Regions from separate parts of the Pantoea sp. X-Soil-OKNW-556 genome, predicted to be linked through region 4. Evidence: predicted binding sites of a transcription regulator. Region 4 holds the regulator's gene; each other region holds the start of a gene.
The links. Region 4 encodes CRP, which controls carbon source genes, mostly activating them, when cyclic AMP is high. Its sites were predicted from a motif close to ATGTGANNNNNNTCACAT; they were not measured.
Positions count from the first base shown of each region.

Region 1: the regulator CRP is predicted to act here: its motif matches at 705-722, upstream of AC6I8T_RS27325 (PTS sugar transporter subunit IIB).
Region 2: the regulator CRP is predicted to act here: its motif matches at 872-889, upstream of rbsD (D-ribose pyranase).
Region 3: the regulator CRP is predicted to act here: its motif matches at 1,046-1,063, upstream of epd (erythrose-4-phosphate dehydrogenase).

Region 1 is NZ_AP035994.1:184,331-186,535, reverse strand. Features, by position in the region: gene AC6I8T_RS27330 (LacI family DNA-binding transcriptional regulator) at 1-472, opposite strand, end outside; gene AC6I8T_RS27325 (PTS sugar transporter subunit IIB) at 807-1,124, shown strand; gene AC6I8T_RS27320 (PTS sugar transporter subunit IIC) at 1,135-2,205, shown strand, end outside.
Region 2 is NZ_AP035990.1:4,423,577-4,425,781, reverse strand. Features, by position in the region: gene AC6I8T_RS20650 (carbohydrate-binding protein) at 1-698, opposite strand, end outside; gene rbsD (D-ribose pyranase) at 970-1,389, shown strand; gene rbsA (ribose ABC transporter ATP-binding protein RbsA) at 1,397-2,205, shown strand, end outside.
Region 3 is NZ_AP035990.1:3,649,786-3,651,990, reverse strand. Features, by position in the region: gene tkt (transketolase) at 1-876, shown strand, start outside; gene epd (erythrose-4-phosphate dehydrogenase) at 1,249-2,205, shown strand, end outside.
Region 4 is NZ_AP035990.1:4,096,651-4,098,855, reverse strand. Features, by position in the region: gene AC6I8T_RS19150 (YccS/YhfK family putative transporter) at 1-897, opposite strand, end outside; gene crp (cAMP-activated global transcriptional regulator CRP) at 956-1,588, opposite strand; gene AC6I8T_RS19140 (OsmC family protein) at 1,891-2,205, shown strand, end outside.

The DNA of each region.
Region 1 (2,205 bases), on a different replicon from region 4:
TCTCAGCGGCAAAACCGTGGTCAAACTGGATGCTGTTGGGCCAGTCAGTTTCGGCACAATCGACCAGAATCACATTGTCATCCTGGATATCGAGCGGGAAGCGCGCGCCAATGATCAGCACGTCATCGCACAGGCCACAGCTCAGTTCATCGAGCGCATGTAACACATCGGCTTTGTTGTTGGCGAAGCGTAACAGGAGATGTTTCTGGTGCTGGCTGAGTTGTTTTTCCAGCGCATACAGGTAGCCGGTAGTTTGGTTGATGTTTTCCTGGGCGCAGATGACGCCAATACAACCGGTAGACTGACTGAAGAGTGACTGAGCAATAACGTTAGGTCGATACTTGAGTTCGTCAACCGCTTTGAGCACTGCCTGACGGCTGGCTTCCTTCACTCCGCGCGAACCACTCAACACCCGAGAAACTGTGGCTTTTGACACCCCAGCTAAGCGCGATACATCGTTGATCGTAGACATCTTTCTCCCCGGAAACCCTGAGCAAACTTTAGCCAGCAGAAGTATAACGACTTCCCTTATTCTTGGAAACCGGTTTTCCATTTTTGCGCAAAATCACCATCCCGTAGCGGCACGATTTATCGCGCGGTTTTTTAACTATGCCAAAATGACGCGCGATAAATCGCGCCGTTATGGGTTGAAATAATGATGTTTTGTGATGCGAATCTAATAAAAAAAGCGCCGATTCATCAGAAATTGATGCGGGTCACACTTCGTTCAACCTTTCATGGAAACCGGTTTCCGTATGATATCCAATCGTAACCACATTGAGGCATAGCTTTAAGGATGGATGACGATGATCAGGATTATGTTGTGTTGTTCGGCGGGGATGTCCACCAGCATGCTGGTACGCAAAATGAAAGAAGTGGCGCAGGAACGCGGTCTGGCCGTTGAAATTGATGCGTATGGCGTGACCGAATTTGACGAGCAGTTTGCGCGTTATCAGGTGGTGCTGCTGGGACCTCAGGTGAAATACATGCTGAAAACGCTGGCCGACAAAGCGGCAAGCGCCGGGATCCCTGTCCAGCCAATCGAGATGATGGACTACGGTATGCAGCGCGGCGACAAAGTGCTGGATTTCGCGCTTTCGCTTATTGAGGCGGCTCACGAATAAAGGTGATGGTATGAGTTCGTTATATCAGTCGATGATTGGCGTTATCGAAAAAGCGATCACGCCGCTGGCCGGACGTCTCGGGCAACAGAAATACATCATAGCGATCCGCGACGGCTTTACTGCCGCGCTGCCGTTTATGATTATCGGTTCTTTCATGCTGGTATTTATCTTCCCGCCATTCTCGGCCACCACCACCAACGGCTTTGCCCGTGCCTGGCTGGATTTTTCCGCGACTTACCGTGAGCAACTGATGTTGCCGTTTTACCTCAGCATGGGGGTCATGACCTTTTTTATCTCGGTGGGGATTGGCGCAAGCCTCGGGCGGCAGTTCTCGCTCGATCCGGTCATGTCGGGGTTGCTGGCCTTTATGGCGTTTCTGCTGGTGGCCGCACCTTACTCCAACGGTACTATCTCCACAGCCTATTTATCCGGGCAGGGGATATTTACCGCGTTGATCACCGCGATTTATTCGACGCGGGTTTACGCCTGGCTGAAGCACAACAACATCACCATCCGCTTACCCAAAGAAGTCCCAACCGGTGTGGCTCGTTCTTTTGAAATCCTGATCCCGGTGGTGGTGATCATTGGCACGCTGCACCCGCTCAATCTGTTTATCCAGGCGCAGACCGGGATGATTATTCCCGAAGCGATTATGCATCTGCTTGAGCCGCTGGTGTCGGCGTCTGACTCGCTGCCAGCGATCTTGTTGTCGGTGCTGCTTTGTCAGTTGTTCTGGTTTGCCGGTATTCACGGAGCCTTGATCGTCACCGGGATTATGAACCCATTCTGGATGGCTAACCTCTCCGCTAACCAGGCGGCGCTGGCGGCGGGCACCGCGTTGCCGCACATCTACCTTCAGGGATTCTGGGATCATTACCTGTTGATCGGGGGTGTGGGTTCCACCTTACCGCTGGCTTTCCTGCTGTTGCGCAGCCGCACCACCCATCTGCGCACCATTGGCAAAATGGGTATCGTGCCGAGCTTCTTCAACATCAATGAACCGATAATGTTCGGCGCGCCGATCATTATGAATCCGATGATGTTTATCCCCTTTGTCTGCGTACCGATGGTTAATGCCATC
Region 2 (2,205 bases), 330 kb from region 4:
GCTTTCCAGGCTTTTCCCTGCCAGCTGACTTTATCTTTGCGGGAATAAGACATTGATTTGTTCCATTCCCGCAGTTGCTCCGGATCTGCAAACTTCCAGCCTGCGCCATTAGCGGGTGTAGATTGTGTCCATTTTGTCGCGATGTACTTAATCCCGGCGAAGGTGACCTTATCTCCCGCCATATAAGTGTTTTCTTCACCCCAGTCGGGAAATTCAGTGGGTTTAGCCAGATTTTCCTCAACGGATGAATACAACGGGGAAATGGCGGTCATGGTGACTTGCCGGGTATCGGTGTTGCCATTTTTGTCCGTTACGCTGACTTCATAAACTGCAATGCCGGTATGGTTTGCCGGGACCAGCGCTGTTGCTTTCGCCTGATTAACCTCGGTTCTCCATCCTCCCCCCGGTTTTTCCTGCAACCAGAAGACACCCTTTCCTTCTGCTACTCGCCAACGGAAAGAGACAGCATTCTGACTTGCAGAAGCATCCAGTTCATACAGGACGGATTCTTCTGCTGAACTTGTAACACTAAAATCGGCAGAAGCGATGGCGACAGGGCCTGTTGTGGCGTAATTGGGTGTTATGTCCCCCTCATTGGCATAAGCGGCGGCCACCAGTGAAACGGTAATCAGGCTGGTGAGTGCTTTTAATTTAAAATCCATTAGCTTCGATCCTTCGATTCCTGTGTTGTTATCCATGACAAATACACATTTCGTTACCTCTGAAAAAACTTAACATAAGGATGAGAAGGGAATTTCTTCTGACTGCGTGGGGTATTTCTCTTCTTCATTGTGAAAATTCTTATGCTGTTGTCAGCGGAGGTTGATTTATTCCTCGCCTAACTCAAATATTTTCTGGCACAAGCGAAACGTTTCGATGGTGATCACATTTCCGTGATGCCGCCATTGAGTTGCTATGCATTTTTTATACACTCCGGTCAGCGAAACGTTTCGCTGTGGAGTGGAAGAAATGAAAAAAGGTCGCTTGTTAAACGCTGAAATCTCTCATGTGATTGCCCGTCTGGGACACACGGATACGCTGACGATTGCCGATGCGGGTTTACCCATTCCTGTGGGGCCGCAACGTATTGATCTGGCGCTGACGCCGGGTACGCCCGAGTTTTTACAGGTTGTTGAGGTGGTCACTCAGGAGATGCAGGTTGAGAGCGCCCTGATGGCGGAAGAGATCAAGCAGTTCAACCCGCAGCTCCATAGCGCACTGCTCGCCGTGCTCGATGCCTTGCAACGACACCAGGGAAATACCATCGCTATTCGTTACACCAGTCATGAACAGTTCAAACAACAGACTCAGCGTAGTCAGGCGGTCATTCGCAGCGGAGAGTGCTCTCCGTATGCGAATGTCATCCTGAGCGCGGGCGTTACCTTCTGAGGCCGCTATGCAACCGTTATTGCAACTCAAAGGGATTGAAAAGTCATTTCCCGGTGTGAAAGCGCTGAAAGGGGCTTCACTGGCCGTCTGGCCTGGTCGGGTGATGGCGCTGGTGGGAGAAAATGGTGCCGGTAAATCCACCATGATGAAAGTGCTGACCGGTATTTACAGCATGGATGCCGGATCGCTGCATTGGCTGGGTAAAGAAACCACGTTCTCCGGGCCAAAAGCGTCTCAGGAAGCGGGCATTGGCATCATTCATCAGGAACTTAACCTGATCCCGCAATTGACGGTGGCGGAGAACATCTTCCTTGGCCGCGAATTTGTGAACCGTTTTGGCCGCATTGAGTGGAAAAAGATGTATGCCGAGGCGGATGCGCTGTTAGCGCGTCTGAACCTGCGTTTTAACAGCCATAAGCTGGTGGGTGATTTGTCGATTGGCGACCAGCAGATGGTGGAGATCGCTAAGGTTCTCAGCTTTCAGTCGCGCGTCATCATCATGGACGAGCCGACGGATGCGCTGACCGATACCGAAACCCTGTCATTGTTCCGCGTGATCAATGAGTTGAAAGCGCAGGGTTGCGGCATTGTCTACATTTCCCACCGCATGAAAGAGATCTTTGAGATTTGCGATGACGTCACGGTGTTCCGTGACGGTCAGTTTATTGCCGAACGTCCAGTCAGCGAGCTGAGTGAAGAGAGCCTGATTGAGATGATGGTCGGACGCAAGCTGGAAGAACAATACCCGCATCTTGACCAGGCTCCGGGTGCCGTGCGTTTGCAGGTGGAAAACCTGAGCGGACCGGGAGTACATGA
Region 3 (2,205 bases), 450 kb from region 4:
CCGGAATACCTCGGCGGTTCAGCTGACCTGGCACCGAGCAACCTGACCATGTGGTCCGGTTCTAAACCGATCAACGAAGATGCGGCCGGTAACTACATCCACTACGGCGTGCGCGAATTCGGTATGACCGCGATTGCCAACGGTATCGCCCTGCACGGCGGTTTCCTGCCGTACACCGCCACCTTCCTGATGTTTGTGGAATACGCGCGTAACGCGGCACGTATGGCGGCGCTGATGAAGATCCGTCAAATCATGGTCTACACCCACGACTCCATCGGTCTGGGCGAAGACGGCCCGACGCACCAGCCGGTTGAGCAGATGGCGAGCCTGCGCACCACCCCGAACATGAGCCTGTGGCGTCCGTGTGACCAGGTGGAATCTGCGGTGGCGTGGAAATACGCCATTGAGCGTAAAGATGGCCCGAGCGCGCTGATCTTCTCCCGCCAGAACCTGGCGCAGCAGGATCGTAGCGCTGAGCAGCTGGCAAATGTGGCACGCGGTGGTTATGTGCTGAAGGACTGTGCCGGTCAGCCGGAACTGATCCTGATCGCCACCGGTTCAGAAGTGGAACTGGCGGTCGGTGCTTACGACCAGCTGACCACCGAAGGCCGTAAAGTGCGCGTAGTTTCCATGCCGTCCACCGATGCGTTCGACAAACAGGATGCGGCTTACCGTGAATCTGTCCTGCCGAAAGCAGTGGCTGCGCGTGTGGCTATCGAAGCGGGTATCGCCGATTACTGGTTCAAGTACACCGGCCTGAACGGTGCAATCGTCGGTATGACCCGCTTTGGTGAATCAGCCCCGGCAGAGAAACTGTTCGAAGAGTTTGGTTTCACCGTTGCCAATGTGGTCGCAACCGCGAAATCGATTCTGTAATGCTTTTGGGCGGCCCGATGGCCGCCCGTTTGGATTTCCGTAGCGGCGCGATTTATCGCGCGGGGTTTTCCGACATCGCGCACGGAATTGCGCGATAAATCGCGCCGCTACGAATTCGGGCAAGCATTACCTCATTATTCCTCCAGTAATAATCTTAAATTGGCTTATTTTGTGACGCAGATCCAATAATCAGCAGCGCAGTTGATCACAATCATTCCTGTTATTCCTTCCTTGCTTTATCCTAGCTGAACCGTTTCAGTTGTGGCGTGAAACCCGCTGACAACCACAGGCAGTCGACAAGAATTCCCTGTACAAAAGGGTGTGAAACGCTCAGGCTATCGGCACGTTTTTTCAGGTGTGGTTGAAGGAAAGATGACCGTTCGCATAGCTATAAATGGTTTTGGTCGTATCGGGCGTAATGTGCTGCGTGCGTTGTATGAAACAGGCCGCAGAGCGGAAATCACCGTGGTGGCGATTAACGAACTGGCGGAAGCCGCCGGTATGGCGCATCTGCTGAAGTACGATACCAGCCACGGACGTTTTGCCTTTGACGTGCGCCAGGAACGCGACCAGCTGTTTGTCGGTGACGATACTATCCGTATCCTGCATCAGGCCGATATCGCCACCCTGCCGTGGCAGGAGCTGAATGTCGATATCGTGCTGGATTGTACCGGTGTTTACGGCAGCCGTGCGGATGGCGAAGCCCATTTGCAGGCGGGCGCGAAGAAGGTGTTGTTCTCGCATCCGGGCGGTAACGATCTGGATGCCACCGTAGTGTTCGGCGTGAACGAACAGGCTCTTAAACAAACTGACCGCATTGTCTCCAACGCATCCTGCACCACCAACTGCATTATTCCGGTGATAAAGTTGTTGGATGACGCCTTTGGCATTGAGTCAGGCACCGTGACCACCATCCACTCGGCGATGCATGATCAACAGGTGATCGACGCTTATCACAGCGATCTCCGCCGTACCCGTGCAGCCAGCCAATCGATCATTCCGGTGGATACGCGGCTGGCGGCGGGTATAACGCGCATTTTTCCGAAATTTAACGATCGCTTCGAAGCTATCGCGGTGCGTGTGCCAACCATCAATGTTACGGCCATTGATTTGAGCGTTTCGGTACGCCAGGCGGTGAAGGCATGTGAGGTCAATGCCTTGCTGCAAAACGCATCAGAAGGGGCATTTCGTGGTATAGTTGACTATACGGAATTACCGTTAGTCTCAGTAGATTTTAACCATGATCCGCACAGTGCCATTGTGGATGGCACGCAAACGCGGGTCAGCGGTCACCACCTTATCAAAACCCTGGTTTGGTGTGACAACGAA
Region 4 (2,205 bases):
ACCCAGCTGCTTATCCATTTGAAACCGTTCCGGCAGTTGGTGATACAAAATGGCATCGGCCAGCAAGCGCAGACGGGCGGAGATGGTCTTGGCATTCCAGCGAATCACCGCTTCAGCATGGCTCTGCTCCACCAGCTTTTGCACTTCTTCCGGCTGATGCAGGCTGACGGAGATATGTTCCTGCAAATCGAGTGCCACCTGAAAGGCACGCGTCAGGCGTTTATGGCTGTTATCGCGGCTGGCCGACAGCATATGCATTTGCTGGTAGCAGGTGGTGATCAGATCTACCGCTTTTTGCTGGCGTGCCAGCAACGGCGGCAGCGCTTTCTCCGGGTCGGTCAGCTGCGTCAACAGGGTATATTTGGCATCGCAATAATCCGCCAGCTCACGGTACAGCAGGCTCAGCGACTCGCGCATCGGCTGCTCTTTCCACAGCCAAAACCAGAACCAGTTGAACAACCCATACCACAAGGTCCCGCCGATATAGAGCAGCGGAGGCACCCAGATCGGCATACGTCCCACCAGGCTCAGGGTAAAGATGGAGGCAATCAGCGTGGCGGGTAACAAGCGGCCATGCAACGGGCTGATCTCACCCGTCACGCCCACTAATAGTGGCAGCACCAGCAGAATCAGCGGCAGGGGGACGTGATAATCCGTCAGCCACTGGATCAGAAAGCTGCCGGTCGCAAACAGGGAACCGCCAATAATCAGGCGTTTAAAAAAGCGTTTATGGGGCGTATCAAGACCGGCGATGTTGCAACAGGCGGGCACTAAGGAGAACAGCAAGCCTTTTTGCAGGTCGCCAAACAGCCAGCCGAGGGCCACGGGCAGGCACAGCACCAGCGTTTGCCGCAGGGCATAGTTCACTTCGGGATGATAGATGATTCGACGCCACATCAGCTCATCGCAGACAAAAACGGCGTGATGCTGCCATCACGCCGTGGGTGAGAAGAAATTAGCGGGTGCCGTAAACGACGATGGTTTTACCATGTGCGGAGATCAGGTTTTGATCTTCCAGCATTTTCAGAATACGGCCAACTGTCTCGCGTGAGCATCCGACGATCTGACCAATTTCCTGACGGGTGATTTTGATCTGCATCCCGTCCGGGTGGGTCATGGCATCGGGCTGTTTGGCCAGATTGAGCAGCGTCTGCGCAATGCGACCGGTCACATCAAGGAAGGCAAGGTTGCCCACTTTTTCTGATGTCACCTGTAGGCGACGCGCCATCTGCGCCGAAAGACGCATTAAAATATCCGGGTTTACCTGAATCAGCTGACGGAATTTTTTGTAGGAAATTTCAGCCACTTCGCAGGCAGTTTTGGCTCGTACCCAGGCACTACGTTCCTGACCTTCTTCAAACAGGCCAAGCTCGCCGATGAAATCCCCCTGATTGAGGTAGGAGAGAATCATCTCTTTGCCTTCTTCATCCTTGATCAGCACCGCAACGGCACCTTTCACGATGTAGTAGAGCGTTTCCGCTTTCTCACCCTGATGAATCAGGGTGCTTTTGGATGGATATTTGTGAATATGGCAATGGGACAGGAACCATTCGAGTGTAGGGTCTGTTTGCGGTTTGCCGAGAACCATTCGCTATTATCCTCTGTTGTAATCGTGCCCAAAACACAGGGGGCAGTTTTCCCTGTCAGGCGGTGAAATCGTAGAGCGCTTCCTGTTAAGGAAAATTATTCGGGTGGACTCTTAAGCCAGGCTTCTGATTCTTCCCGCCTTCGTCTATTGCGACGAAAATATTTTCAGCTCTGTTTGTAGCACAGCTTTTGCTAGCTGTCTTCTGTTGTCTCGCTTCAGCAAAAGGGCGATTAGTCTGGATTGCTGTTTCTCAGGTGAAAGCGTACTCTGGCGGCAAATCAGCCTATTCAGGAGAAAGAATAATGCAGGCACGGGTTAAATGGGTGGAAGGGCTTACCTTTCTCGGAGAATCCTCATCAGGTCACCAGATATTAATGGATGGCAATTCGGGCGACAAAGCACCGAGCCCGATGGAGATGGTGCTGATGGCGGCAGGCGGTTGCAGCGCGATTGACGTCGTGTCGATCCTGCAAAAAGGGCGCAATGATGTGAAGGATTGTGAGGTCAAACTGACCTCGGAACGTCGTGAAGAAGCGCCACGCATTTTCACACATATCAACCTGCATTTTATTGTTACCGGCAAAGCGCTGGGCGATAAAGCAGTGGCGCGGGCGGTT